One region of the Streptomyces sp. NPDC100445 genome, then DNA from elsewhere that is predicted to be linked to it. Evidence: riboswitches for the same ligand, from Rfam matches in the RefSeq annotation. Region 1 holds a riboswitch; each other region holds the start of a gene.
What was found. A riboswitch is a leader RNA that binds a small molecule or an ion and turns the genes downstream of it on or off. The one in region 1 is predicted to bind cyclic di-AMP.
Positions count from the first base shown of each region.

Region 1 (3,368 bases):
GGGCCCTCGTACGTGTCGCGGGAGACCAGGTTGTAGTGGGGCTGGAGGGCGACGTAGCGGGCCAGGCCCTCGCGGTCGGAGTGGTCGAGGGAGGCCCGCAGGCGCTCGGGGCTGATGTTGGAGGCGGCGATGTGCCGGACCTTACCCGCCTTCACCAGGTCGTCGAGGGCGCCGATGATCTCCTCGACCGGCACCTCGGGCTGGTCGAAGTGGGTGTAGTAGAGGTCGATGCGGTCGGTGTCCAGCCGGCGCAGCGAGGCGTCGGCGGCGGCCTTGATGTTGGCCGCGGACAGGCCCCGGTACTCGGGGTGCTGGCTGACCTTGGTGGCGATGACGACGTCGTCGCGGTTGCCGCGGGCCTTGACCCACCTGCCGATGATCGTCTCCGACTCCCCGCCCCGGTTGCCCTCGATCCAGGCGGAGTAGGAGTCGGCGGTGTCGACGAAGTTGCCGCCGACGGCCGCGTAGGCGTCGAGGACGGCGAAGGAGGTCTGCTCGTCGGCGGTCCAGCCGAAGACGTTGCCACCGAGGGCGAGCGGGAAGACCCGGAGGTCGGAGGAGCCGAGTGTGCGCGGTGATGTCAGTGAGGTCATACGTCACTACAACGCCGGCGGCGGGAGATCACATCCCGGGGCCGGCGCCGAGTTCCCGCGGGATGCCGCTCAGGGGGTGAGGCCCTTGCCCCGCAGCCAGGTCATCGGGTCGGTGCCGGTGGCCTGGCCGCCGGGGTGGACCTCCAGGTGCAGGTGCGGGCCGGTGACGTTGCCGGTGGCGCCGACGCGGCCGATGACCTCGCCGGTGGTGACCTTCTGGCCGGCCGTGACGTTGATCGAGGACTGGTGGCAGAACCACAGCTCGGTGCCGTCGTCGAGGGTGAGGACCGTCCGGTAGCCGTAGGAGCCGGCCCAGCCCGCCTCGGTGACCGTGCCGCCGTGGATCGCCTTGATGAGCGTGCCGGTGGGGGCGGCGAAGTCGAGGCCGGTGTGGTGGCCGGAGGACCACATGCTGCCGGCCTCGCCGAACGTCGAGGTGATCGTGTACGAGGAGGTGGGCAGCGTGTACTGCCCGGCGAGCTTCGCCTGCTCGGCCCGGCGCTTCTCCTCGGCCAGCTTCGCGGCCTTCTTCGCCGCCTCCTTCTCGGCGGCGGCCTCGGCCTTGCTCTTGGCCTCGGCCGCGTGCGCGGCGGCTTCCTCCTCGGCCCGGGCGGCGCCGGCCGCGCTCTGCCGCTCGGCGCTGGCGAGCGCGGCGGCGGTGGCCCTGCTCTCGGCCTGGCCCTGCTGCCGCTCGGCCTGGGCCAGGATCCGGGTGCGCAGGGCCTCGCCCGCGTCGGTGCCCGCGTGGTCGTCGGCGACGCCGACAGCGCTGAGCGCGGTCGTGGCCGTGGCCGTCTCCGGCGCCTCGGTGGCGGTGCCGCCGAAGAGGGAGCCGACGGAAGGCATCTCCGGCAGGTCGGGCAGGTCGGGCAGGGAGATGGAGACCGGCGGCTTGCCCGTGTTGGCGCTGGCCATGCCGCCGGCGCCGACCGCGGCGATCACGCCGACGCCGAGGACGGTGGAGCTGCGCGCGAAGCCGCCGCGCTGCTTGGCGACGCGGTGCCGGCCGCGGACCGGGACGACGGAGTCCTCGGTGGGGTTCCACTCCTCCCAGGGGCCCTCGTCGGCCCGGCGGTCGCCGTAGCCGAAGGTCTCGCCCTCGCGCTGGGCGGGCGGGAACGGGGTGCTGGGGGCAGGCCGGTTGGACGCCACGCGGGCGCGCTCCTTTCCTTCCGCCGCCTACCGGGTTAGCTGACGGGTTCGGAGCGGGAAGGTCTCCTACGCGCGTATACCGGGCGTGGACCCGCATGGGTTCCACGGCGGCATTCGCGAGATTCACCCCAGGGTGGTGGTTCCCCGGTTCCCTTGCGGGATTCGGCGCGTGCGCACGGAGCCGTCGCTGGTGACGGCTGGGACGACCGCGCTGCGTTATCGAACGTTAATAGACCTGCCAGTCACTTTCCAAGCCGTCTCGTCTTGATCGTTGACGTTTCCGTCCGGGGATCAATCGGTCAAGATGCCTGCACAACGGGCGAGTTGGCCGAGGTACAGGAGTCACTCGCACGTTTGATGGTGACTCGGTCGTCATCGCACAGCTCCCCCGTCATCACTCAGAGCGACGACGACAGGGGGGCGCGGGGAACCGATGTGCATCGCACCCCGTGGATGGCGTACAGTAGAGACACAACGACGCGGGGTGGAGCAGCTCGGTAGCTCGCTGGGCTCATAACCCAGAGGTCGCAGGTTCAAATCCTGTCCCCGCTACTGAAGACTCAGGGCCGGAATCCATTGGATTCCGGCCCTGAGTGCTGTCAGGCGAGCAGATGCCCGTTCGGCGCCTTGGCCAGCGCCTCCAGCTCCGGCAGTACGACGACCCGGGCGCCCGCGCCGGTCAGCACACCCGAGCCGTCGGCGCCCGCGACGAACGTGTCGGGCTCGCGCCACGCCGTGACCACCCGGCGCACCCCGGCGCGCAGGATCAGCTCGGCGCAGGGCGTGGGCCGCGAGGCGCGGCGGGCGCACGGTTCGAGGCTGCTGTAGACCGTGGCGCCGGGCAGGCGCGGGTCGGCCGGGTCGGTCTTCGCGAGGGCCGCCTCCTCCGCGTGGACCAGGGCGTCGTCGCCCTCCCGGGAGTGGCCCCGGGCCAGCTCCGTACCGTCCGCGGCGACCACGACCGCGCCCACGCTGAAGGCGGTCCGGGACGGCGGGCACAGCGCGGCCAGCTCGCAGGCGGCGCGCAGCCAGTGGCGGTCGGCGGGGACGGGGACCGGGCCGGCGCCGGGAGCCGTGGGCTCGTAGCGCATCAGGACGACGTCCTCGATGCGCCGGGTGTCGGTCAGACGCAGGCGACCGCCCTGGTAGGCGCCGGGGCCGAACAGGCGCGGGGCCGCGGGGTCGCCGACGAGGAGCGGGGCGAGGACGAGCTGGAGTTCGTCGGCGAGGTCCTGCCGGAGCAGCTGCGTGTGGACCTGCCCGCCGCCCTCGACCATCAGGCGCCCCACGCCCCGCACGTCGTGCAGGTGCTCCAGCAGGGCCCGCCAGTCCAGCGCGGGCCCGAGCGGTACGACGTCGGCGGTGCCGCCGAGGAGACGGGCGGCCCGGGCGGCGCCGTCGTCGGTGGTGTAGACGAGTTTGTCGCCGCCGGTGTGCCAGAAGTGGGCGCCGGGGTCCAGGTCGCCGGAGGCCGTGACGGTGACCTTCAGCGGATACGCCGGCCGACCTGCCGCGACCCGGGCCGCGCGCCGCTCGGCGGAGTTGACCAGCAGGCGCGGGTTGTCGGCGCGGATCGTGCCGGCGCCGATCAGGATGGCGTCGACGGAGGCCCGTACCGCGTCG
Region 1 covers NZ_JBIVZV010000010.1:329,338-332,705, reverse strand. Annotated here, with positions in the region: gene ACIQVT_RS24380 (aldo/keto reductase) at 1-584, opposite strand, end outside; gene ACIQVT_RS24375 (M23 family metallopeptidase) at 663-1,745, opposite strand; cyclic di-AMP (ydaO/yuaA leader) riboswitch at 1,755-1,923, opposite strand; tRNA gene ACIQVT_RS24370 (tRNA-Met) at 2,224-2,297, shown strand; gene ACIQVT_RS24365 (dihydrofolate reductase family protein) at 2,345-3,368, opposite strand, start outside.

Region 2 (3,368 bases), on a different contig from region 1:
CTCGTGGCGGCCGGCGTGACCGGCTCCGCCATCGCCATTCCGCTCCTCGGCGCCGCGAGCGCCAACGCGGCCGACGGCACCACGTGGGACAAGGTGGCCGAATGCGAGAGCGGCGGCTCCTGGAGCGCGGACACCGGCAACGGATATTTCGGCGGCCTCCAGATCTCGCAGGACGACTGGGCCAGATACGGCGGCACCGAGTACGCGGCCAGCGCCGACCAGGCCAGCCGCTCCCAGCAGATCGCCGTCGCCGAGAAGATCCTCGCCGGCCGGGGGACCACTCCCTGGGCGACCTGCGCCCTGCTGTCCGGGCTGACCTCCGACTCGGGCTCGGTGGACGTGGACACGGGCGTCGGCGGCTCCGGTGGTTCCGGTGACACCGGCGGCACCGAGGGCTCGTCCGGCACACCGGACCCGACCGGTTCCACCGGGACGGACGGCGCGAACGGGACGAACGACACATCCGATGCCTCCGGTACGTCCGGTTCGCCGGATTCGCCGTCCTCCACCGGTACCGGCTCGTCCGCCAACTCCGGTTCGAAGGGCGGCTCCTCCTCGGACAAGGCGGGTACGCCGACCGCGAAGCCGGGCAAGGGTGTCGGCGGGACGACCGGGTCCAAGGGGAGTGACGCCCCCAAGTCCGACAAGCGCGCCGTACCGGACGCCGGTGCGCCGCGGGGGGTCGGCGGCTCGCCCACGGCCGTCCCGGACGCCGGTGAGGTGGACAACCCTCAGCAGGCCGCCGGTTCCTGGAGCCTGGTCGACACCGGCAGTCTCGGCACGAGCGGGCGCCATCGTGGGGCCAACGCGGACGAAAACGTGACAAACGGTCAAAGCCCGGCACTCTCCGGCCGCCACGCCTCTCCCGCGCCGGACACCTACACGGTCCGTGAGGGCGACACCCTCGCGTCCATCGCCGACTCCCTCGACGTCGACGGGGGCTGGCGCGCGCTCTATACCGGAAACAAGAAGGCCATCGGCACCGACCCGAACCACATCAGTGCCGGTCAGACCCTTGAAGTCACGGACGAAACGGACGCCGACTAGCGGGAGTTGACGCCCCATATCGCGGCTGATGTCCGTTTTGGCGAAGGTGTGGGATGAGTCTCAGAAGCCTTGATCGTCTTTGAAATTCCGGCGATCACGTGTCTACGGTCGAGATCGCTCGTCACCACGGGCCCCGGCTTCCGCAACGCCGAATCCTGCCAGCGGTTGCCCGGGAACAGTCGTCGCGTCATGCGCCGCAGGCAGGAGCGGGGGACCCAAGGTAAGTGCCGGGACCAGCAGTCGAAGAGGCTGGCACCGGCTGGGGGTGAAGCCGCACCGCGCACAGCGTGGGTGCGGCCGGGCAACTCAACCGGCCCGAACCCGACAGCTCACCTCGCAGGCGTCGGTGAGGGGATAGATCCATGCTGTTTTCCGCCAAGGGCAAGCACCGTCGTCCGTCCAAGGCCGTCCGGGCCATCACGCTCGCCGGTGTCACCGGCGCCGCCGTCGCCGCCCCGCTGATGGCGACCGGCACCGCCTCCGCCGCCACCACCTCCGAGTGGGACACCGTCGCCCAGTGCGAGTCCGGCGGCAACTGGGCCATCAACACCGGCAACGGTTACTACGGCGGTCTCCAGTTCTCCGCCTCCACCTGGGCCGCGTACGGCGGCACGCAGTACGCCGCCACGGCCGACAAGGCCGGCAAGGCGCAGCAGATCGCCGTCGCCGAGAAGGTGCTGGCCGCGCAGGGCAAGGGTGCCTGGCCGGTCTGCGGCACGGGCCTGTCGGGCGCGTCCACCGGCGGCTCCGCCCCGACCACCACCTCGGGTTCGGCCGGTACCACCGACACGACCCGCTCCAGCGACCAGCAGGCCGCCTCCCGCTCCGCCGAGCGCCCGGCCACCTCCGCGAGCAAGAGCCCGAGCCAGGCCCCGAGCCAGACGCCGAGCCCGAGCAAGAGCAAGACCGTCACCACCCCGACCGGCCAGAAGGTCAAGAAGGGCGACGGCGAGTACAAGGTCGTCACCGGCGACACCCTCAGCTCCATCGCCGCCGCGAAGCACGTGCAGGGCGGCTGGGAGAAGCTGTTCCGGCTGAACAAGGACATCGTCGAGGACGCCAACCTCATCTACCCGGGTCAGCAGCTCCACCTGAAGTGACCCCCCGGCTCCGCGCGGAGCCACAGCCCCCTCCCGCCCCCGGCCCGCGTGCCGGGGGTCCGGCGCGGGGGCGCCCCCGTCCCCACGGACTCCCCGCCCCGGCGCGCGTTCCCCCGTACGCGCCGGGGCGGGGTTTTTCGCTGCCGCCGGTCCCCTCTCTCCGGCCGGGTCTCCCCGTTGTATCCGGCCGGGTTTCCCCGACCCCCTTTGTTTCGACCTGAAACAAAAGGTACGGTCGCCTTGTCCACGGGGCGGTCGGTCGGTGGCCGGCGCCCCGGAGACGGTTAGGCTCTAGTCGCAAGGCACAGCCGTAAGGCACACAGCCCCGCACTTCCAGCGTCACATCCAAGAAGGAGATGCTCGTGCCGTCCATCGACGTCGTCGTAGCCCGGGAAATCCTGGACTCCCGAGGCAACCCCACGGTCGAGGTCGAGGTCGGCCTCGACGACGGCAGCACGGGTCGTGCCGCCGTCCCGTCCGGCGCCTCGACGGGCGCCTTCGAGGCCATCGAGCTGCGCGACGGTGACCCCAACCGGTACCAGGGCAAGGGCGTCGAGAAGGCCGTCCTCGCCGTGATCGAGCAGATCGGCCCCGAGCTGGTCGGCTACGACGCCACCGAGCAGCGCCTCATCGACCAGGCCATGTTCGACCTGGACGCCACCGACAACAAGGGCTCCCTCGGCGCCAACGCCATCCTCGGCGTCTCGCTCGCCGTCGCCCACGCCGCCTCCGAGGCCAGCGACCTGCCGCTCTTCCGCTACCTGGGCGGCCCGAACGCGCACCTGCTGCCGGTGCCGATGATGAACATCCTGAACGGCGGCTCGCACGCCGACTCCAACGTGGACATCCAGGAGTTCATGATCGCCCCGATCGGCGCGGAGTCCTTCTCCGAGGCCCTGCGCTGGGGTGCCGAGGTCTACCACACCCTGAAGAAGGTCCTGAAGAACAAGGGCCTGTCCACCGGTCTCGGCGACGAGGGCGGCTTCGCCCCGAACCTCGGCTCCAACCGCGAGGCCCTCGACCTCATCCTCGAGGCGATCAAGGAGGCCGGCTACACCCCCGGCGAGCAGATCGCGCTGGCCCTGGACGTCGCCGCCTCCGAGTTCTACAAGGACGGCTCGTACGTCTTCGAGGGCAAGAACCGCACCGCCCAGGAGATGACCGAGTACTACGCCGAGCTGGTCGAGGCGTACCCGCTGGTCTCCATCGAGGACCCGCTGT
Region 2 covers NZ_JBIVZV010000005.1:394,712-398,079, forward strand. Annotated here, with positions in the region: gene ACIQVT_RS15895 (transglycosylase family protein) at 1-1,047, shown strand, start outside; cyclic di-AMP (ydaO/yuaA leader) riboswitch at 1,230-1,405, shown strand; gene ACIQVT_RS15900 (transglycosylase family protein) at 1,410-2,147, shown strand; gene eno (phosphopyruvate hydratase) at 2,510-3,368, shown strand, end outside.
Region 2: linked by a shared signal. The riboswitch ahead of ACIQVT_RS15900 (transglycosylase family protein) and the one ahead of ACIQVT_RS24375 (M23 family metallopeptidase) in region 1 are both predicted to bind cyclic di-AMP.

Region 3 (3,368 bases), on a different contig from region 1:
TGGAGGCCTGCAACTCGGCCAGGTAACCGGTGCGTTCGAGCACGGCTTCGAGGACGGTCGCCGGTCCGGCACCGGATTCGACGATCGTGCGCAGGTCCTCCATCAGCGTGTTGAACCGCTTCACGGCGTTCGTCGACCGCGCGGCCATGCCGTACGCCTCGTCGACCCGCTTCAGGGCCTGCGGGAAGCTGATCTTCTCCCGCTGGGCGAGGGCGTCGACCATGGCCTCCGCACGGTCGCCGATGCCCCGCTTGGGCACGTTGAGGATGCGGCGCAGCGGCACCGAGTCCTCCGGGTTGGCGAGCACGCGCAGGTAGGCCAGGACGTCCCGGACCTCCTTGCGCTCGTAGAAGCGGACGCCGCCGACGACCTTGTACGGCAGGCCGACCCGGATGAAGACCTCTTCGAAGACACGGGACTGGGCGTTGGTGCGGTAGAAGACGGCGACGTCCCCGGCGCGTGCCTCGCCCGCGTCGGTGAGCCGGTCTATCTCGTCCGCGACGAACTGCGCCTCGTCGTGCTCGGTGTCGGCGACGTAGCCGGTGATCCGGGCGCCGTGGCCGGCGTTGGTCCACAGATTCTTCGGACGGCGTGACTCGTTGCGCTCGATGACCGCGTTGGCGGCGGACAGGATCGTCTGCGTGGAGCGGTAGTTCTGCTCCAGCAGGATCGTCGTCGCGTTCGGGTAGTCCTCCTCGAACTGGAGGATGTTGCGGATCGTCGCACCCCGGAAGGCGTAGATCGACTGGTCCGCGTCGCCCACGACGCACAGCTCGGCGGGGGGCAGGTCCCCCTCGCCGGGCGGCACGCCGGCGTCCGCGGCGGCCCGCTCGCCCGTCCCGACCAGCTCGCGCACCAGCGCGTACTGGGCGTGGTTGGTGTCCTGGTACTCGTCGACCAGAACGTGCCGGAAGCGGCGGTGGTAGTGCTCGGCGACGTCCGGGAAGGCGCGCAGCAGGTTGACCGTCGTCATGATCAGGTCGTCGAAGTCGAGGGCGTTGGCCTCGCGCAGCCGCGACTGGTAGAGCGCGTACGCCTGGGCGAGGGTCTTCTCGAAGCCGTCGGTGGCCCGGGCGGCGAAGTCCTCCTCGTCGATCAGCTCGTTCTTGAGGTTGCTGATCTTGGCGCTGAAGGACTTGGGCGGGTAGCGCTTGGGGTCGAGTTCCAGATCCCGGCAGACCAGGGCCATCAGGCGCTTGCTGTCGGCCGCGTCGTAGATCGAGAACGACGAGGTGAAGCCCAGCTTCTTCGACTCGCGGCGCAGGATCCGCACGCACGCGCTGTGGAACGTCATCACCCACATCGCGTGGGCGCGCGGGCCGACGAGCTGCTCCACGCGCTCCTTCATCTCGCCCGCGGCCTTGTTGGTGAAGGTGATCGCGAGGATCTGCCCCGGGTGGACACTCCGCTCGGCCAGCAGGTGGGCGATGCGGTGAGTCAGCACCCGGGTCTTGCCGGAACCGGCGCCGGCGACGATGAGCAGCGGGGAACCGGCGTGCACGACGGCGGCGCGCTGGTTCTCGTTCAGCCCCTCCAGGAGCGCCGCCGCGTCGATCACGGGGCGCGGGGCGCCGTCGCGGTAGTGGGAGTCCCGGTCCGGCGGCACGTCGAACTTCCCGCCGAACAGATCGTCCGGGACGGGCTCCGGAGCGTGGTCGTGCTCGGGCGGCGGCGGAAGCTCCTCGTCGTGCCCGCGCGGGGGCTGGAGGTCCGCCAGGAAGCTGTCGTCAAAGAGGCTGCTCATCGCTCTCCGAGTCTAGGGCGCCCCACCGACAACCGGTCACCGTCCCGGGAACCGATGTTCGCCACACGAGCGCCCCACCTCCCCTCACGCACCGGAAGCACCTGGTCACACGGATGCGCGTGCGCCACGAGGTCACGGAAATGTATCGGACATACTGCGCACCAACCTTCACAGAAGACACACGAGTTGGCTAGGTTGCCGTCAGGCCGCACGACCCCCCTCCGGCGAACGTCGCCGGGCCGCGCGGCCTCCGCCGAGTCCGGCGTGCCCCTGCGCGGCACCCGGAGCCGGGGACCCACCGAATCCTGGGGTGAATCGGCCGACTCCCGCCCGGGACGACGCCGTAGGGCAACCCTTCCGTCCGCCCGAACCCGACAGCTAACCCGGTAGGCGGCAGCTAGGAAGGAGTCGCCTCCCTTGGCGTCGCACCGCAAGCCGCGCCCCGGCGGGACCCCGGGGGCGGGCGTCCGCACCCCCGCTCTCGCCACCGCCGCGCTCACCTCCCTCGCCGTGCTCTCCCAGACCGCGGAGACCCTGCCCGGGGCCGGGCACGGCAGGCCGAGCCCGGAGGAGGTCGAACGCAAGATCGACGACCTCTACCGCCGCGCGGACTCGGCGACCGCGACCGCCGCGGTGACGGAGGAACCGGCCGGTGCCCCAGGGCGGCGGGCCGACAGCCTCCAGCGGCTGCGTGACGAGGTCGCCCGGCGCGCGGCCCGGGCCCGCGCCGTCCCGACCCCCCGCGGCAGCGTGCCGGCCCCTCCGGCCGCGGCCCCCACCGCCCAGCACCACACCACGCCCGCTCCGGACCGGGCACCGTCCCCGTCCACGCAGATGGGGAGCCCCGCGCCCACCACCGGCGCGGGTGTCGCGGCCCCGGCGCACGGCAGGGCCGCCGTGGCGCCCGGCTGGGACGGCGGTGTCATGGCCCCGGCCCCCGTGGGCACCGTCGCACCGCTCACCCATGCGGCACCGGCACCGGTCGTGAACGCCGTCGTGCGGGGCGAGGGCGTGGCCGTCGCGCCGTCCGGGAGCAGCGGGCCGGAGGTCGCCGCTCGGGGGCCGAGGGACCCGAAGGCGGTGAAGGCGGCCGTGCAGCGGAAGCTCGCCCACGCGCGCGTGCTGCTGGCCCGGCGGACCGTCCCGGGCTCCGCGCCGTCCGGCACGGACGCGGCCAAGGCAGGGAAGGCCGTCGCCTTCGCCCGGGCCCAGCTGGGCGCACCGTGCGTGTGGGGTGCCGCCGGGCCAGGCTCCTACGACTGCTCGGGCCTGGTCCAGGCCGCCTGGAAGTCCGCCGGCGTCACCTTGCCGCGTACCGCTCCCGGGCAGGCCGCCGCCGGCACCAGGGTCCCGCCGGCCGACGCCCGCCCCGGCGATCTCGTCCTCTTCCACGACGACCACCGCCACGTCGGGCTCTACACGGGCGACGGCATGATGATCCACGCCCCCAGGCCGGGCGCGTACGTCCGTGAGGAGCCGGTCTCCTCCGTCGGCACGTCGGCCGTCCACAGCGTGGTGCGGCCGGTCTGAACCCCGGGGTCCGCGTGGCCCGGCCACACGAACCGGTGATCAGGTCCAGAGCACGGCGATGAAGATGTTGGCCGTGGTCAGGAGACCGACCAGT
Region 3 covers NZ_JBIVZV010000013.1:44,739-48,106, forward strand. Annotated here, with positions in the region: gene pcrA (DNA helicase PcrA) at 1-1,744, opposite strand, end outside; cyclic di-AMP (ydaO/yuaA leader) riboswitch at 1,986-2,153, shown strand; gene ACIQVT_RS27555 (C40 family peptidase) at 2,162-3,274, shown strand; gene ACIQVT_RS27560 (hypothetical protein) at 3,314-3,368, opposite strand, start outside.
Region 3: linked by a shared signal. The riboswitch ahead of ACIQVT_RS27555 (C40 family peptidase) and the one ahead of ACIQVT_RS24375 (M23 family metallopeptidase) in region 1 are both predicted to bind cyclic di-AMP.

Region 4 (3,368 bases), on a different contig from region 1:
TGAGGAGGCGGCATCTCCCCCGACCCGTAGGGGTCGTGCGGGGTGACGCCGCCCGGGAGGGTGCCTCGGCGGTTCAGCCGGCGCGGTGCACCACCGCGTCGCACAGCTCCAGCAGCGCCGCCTTGGCGTCGCACTCCGGCAGCGGCAGCAGCGCGGCCCGCGCCTCCTCCGCGTACCGCACGGTGTCCCGGCGGGCCTGCTCCAGCGCGGGGTGGGCGCGCAGCGCGGTCAGCGCCTCGGCGTGCCGGGCGTCGTCGCTGAGGTCGGAGTCGAGCAGCGCGCACAGGGCGACGTCCTCGGACCGGCCCAGCCGGGCGGCGCGCTCGCGCAGCCGGAGCACGGGGAGGGTGGGGATGCCCTCGCGCAGGTCGGTGCCCGGGGTCTTGCCGGACTCGTGGGAGTCGGAGGCGATGTCCAGGACGTCGTCGGCGAGCTGGAAGGCGACCCCGAGCCGTTCGCCGTACTGGGTGAGGACGTCGACGACCCGCTCGTCGGCGCCGGACATCATCGCGCCGAACCGGCAGGCGACCGCGACCAGGGAGCCCGTCTTGCCGCCGAGCACGTCCAGGTAGTGCTCGACCGGGTCGCGGCCGTCCGAGGGACCCGCGGTCTCCAGGATCTGGCCGGTGACCAGCCGTTCGAACGCGAGGGCCTGCACCCGGACCGCCTCGGGGCCGAGGTCGGCGAGGATCTGGGAGGCGCGGGCGAAGAGGAAGTCGCCGGTGAGGACCGCGACGGAGTTGCCCCAGCGCGTGTTGGCGCTGGCCACGCCGCGCCGCACGGTCGCCTCGTCCATGACGTCGTCGTGGTACAGCGTGGCCAGGTGGGTCAGCTCCACGACCACGGCGGACGGTACGACACCGGGCGCGTAGGGGTCGCCGAACTGCGCCGCGAGCATGACGAGCAGCGGCCGGAACCGCTTCCCGCCGGCCCGTACGAGGTGCTGCGCGGCCTCCGTGATGAACGGGACCTCGCTCTTGGTGGCCTCGAGCAAGCCTTCCTCGACAGCCGTCAATCCGGCCTGGACATCGGCTTCCAGAGCCTGGTCCCGCACGCTCAGCCCGAACGGCCCGACGACGGTCACGAGGGGTCTCCTGTCTGCTGCTGTCTGCTGGCGATCACACGGTTTGTCGATAGGTCGCTGCCCTCACTCAACTCAGCGTATCCGGTCCTCTTTCGATCACCGCTAGCGCCCACCGGTCCAGCCCGGGCGGTATCGGACCAGAACGGGCGCGAGTGTGATCGGATGGTAAGAACGGACATTTATCGACTTAACCGTAATTCGGTTATTCTTTCGTGACCTCTCCGAACTCCGGCCCGCCACCTTTCGGCCACGCCCACCGAGAGGCGGCAATGACGCGGACCCCCACCCCGCCTTCCCCGGCCCGGACCCCCCGGGGTCGAGAATCCGCCGATTCCCTCTTGTCTGTTTTGGAATGATTTGCCATTTCGTGAATTGGGTCACGCGCCCGTTCCGCAGCCCTACCGGGCACGGCCCGCCCGAACCCTTGCGCCGTAGGCGAGTTGAGGATTGGCGACCGCAAAGGATCAAGCACCCCATACGGCGTCGATCAAGGTCAAACGGTGCGATGTGTGAATCCGGCACTTGTTCCCGACATGTGCTCTCGCATACGTTCCCGGCCGTCGGGCGGACGCCTAATCCTGCCGCCGCCCGCATAACCCATCGACGAACCCATTCGTACGGCAGGAGCGGGGGACCCAGGTAAGCCGCCGGTCCGGAACGGCACACGCCGCACCGGGACGGCTAGGGGTGAAGCCGTGCCTCCTCCAGGGCACGGCCGGGCGCCTCCCCGCCCGAACCCGACAGCTCACCTCGCAGGCGACGGAGAGGAACACCCCCATGTCTGCCGCCGCTCAGCCCCGCCGTACCCGCACCAGCCGCCTCGTCCGCGTCCTCACCGCCGCGGGCACCGGCGCCGTCGTCCTCGCCCTGCCGCTCATCGGCGCCACCGGCGCCGCCGCGGCCACCACCACCGCCGCCCCGGCCGCCGCCACCACCCCGGCCGGCTACCCGAACAACCTCGACGGCTGGATCCGCGAGTCGCTCGCGATCATGGCCCAGAAGGGCATCCCGGGCACCTACAACGGCATCTACCGCAACATCATCCGCGAGTCGTCGGGCAACCCGGCCGCCATCAACCTGTGGGACTCCAACGCGGCCGCCGGCATCCCCTCCAAGGGGCTGCTCCAGGTCATCGACCCCACCTTCAAGGCCTACCACGTGGCCGGCACGTCGTTCGACATCTACGACCCGGTCGCGAACATCACCGCCGCGTGCAACTACGCGGCCGCGCGGTACGGCTCGATCGACAACGTCTTCGGCGCGTACTGACCGGCACCGGCGGCCGACGCCGCCGGCCTCCCGGCCCACCCGGTCGGCCGACCCTCCCGGTCAGCCGGCCGGGAACAGTCTCTCGAGGACGACGGCGACGCCGTCGTCCTCGTTGGACGAGGTGACCTCGTCCGCGATGGCCCTCAGTTCGGGGTGGGCACCGGCCATCGCGACGCCGTGGCCCGCCCACCGGAACATCGGGATGTCGTTGGGCATGTCCCCGAACGCGACGGCCCGTTCGGCGGCGACCCCCAGCCGCTCGGCGGCCAGCGCGAGCCCCGTCGCCTTGGTCACCCCGCTCGGCTGGAGCTCCACGGTCCCCGGCCCCGACATCGTGACCGTCGCCAGCGAGCCCACCGCCGCGCGGGCCACGGCCGCCAGCTCGTCGTCGGACAGGACGGGGTGCCGCAGCAGCACCTTGCTGATCGGCGCCCGCCACAGGTCGTCCCGCCGGCCGACCCGCAGCGCGGGCAGCGTCGGACGGGGCATGCGGTAGCCGGGCTCGACGAGCGTGAGCCCATCCACGCCGTCCTGGTCGACCGCCGCGAAGACCTGCCCCACCTCCGCCTCGATCTTGCCGAGCGCGGTCTCCGCCAGTTCCCGGTCCAGCCGGACCGACCACAGCAGGCGGTCGGTCCCGGCGTCGTAGAGCTGCGCGCCCTGCCCGCACACCGCGAGGCCCGCGCGGCCGAGGCCCGCCAGGAGCGGCCGTACCCGCGGCGCCGGCCGGCCCGTCACCACCAGATGCCGGGCGCCGGCCCGCGCCACCCGCGCGAGCGCGGCCACAGACCGGTCGGAGACGGTGTCGTCGTCGCGCAGCAGCGTCCCGTCCAGGTCGGTGGCGATCAGGTCGTACGCGGGGGTGGGTGCCATGATCAGAGAATACGGACCGCCCGGCCCGCCGACTCACCTGCTCCCGCAGGCACTTGCCCGCTGACCGGGCCCCGGCCGGCACCGGCGCGGCGGGGTCAGCCGTGGGCCGCCGCCAGGTGTCTCGCCAGGCGCGGGGAGGCGA
Region 4 covers NZ_JBIVZV010000013.1:205,064-208,431, forward strand. Annotated here, with positions in the region: gene ACIQVT_RS28320 (polyprenyl synthetase family protein) at 74-1,084, opposite strand; cyclic di-AMP (ydaO/yuaA leader) riboswitch at 1,676-1,856, shown strand; gene ACIQVT_RS28325 (transglycosylase SLT domain-containing protein) at 1,862-2,353, shown strand; gene ACIQVT_RS28330 (HAD family hydrolase) at 2,414-3,226, opposite strand; gene ACIQVT_RS28335 (FAD-dependent oxidoreductase) at 3,322-3,368, opposite strand, start outside.
Region 4: linked by a shared signal. The riboswitch ahead of ACIQVT_RS28325 (transglycosylase SLT domain-containing protein) and the one ahead of ACIQVT_RS24375 (M23 family metallopeptidase) in region 1 are both predicted to bind cyclic di-AMP.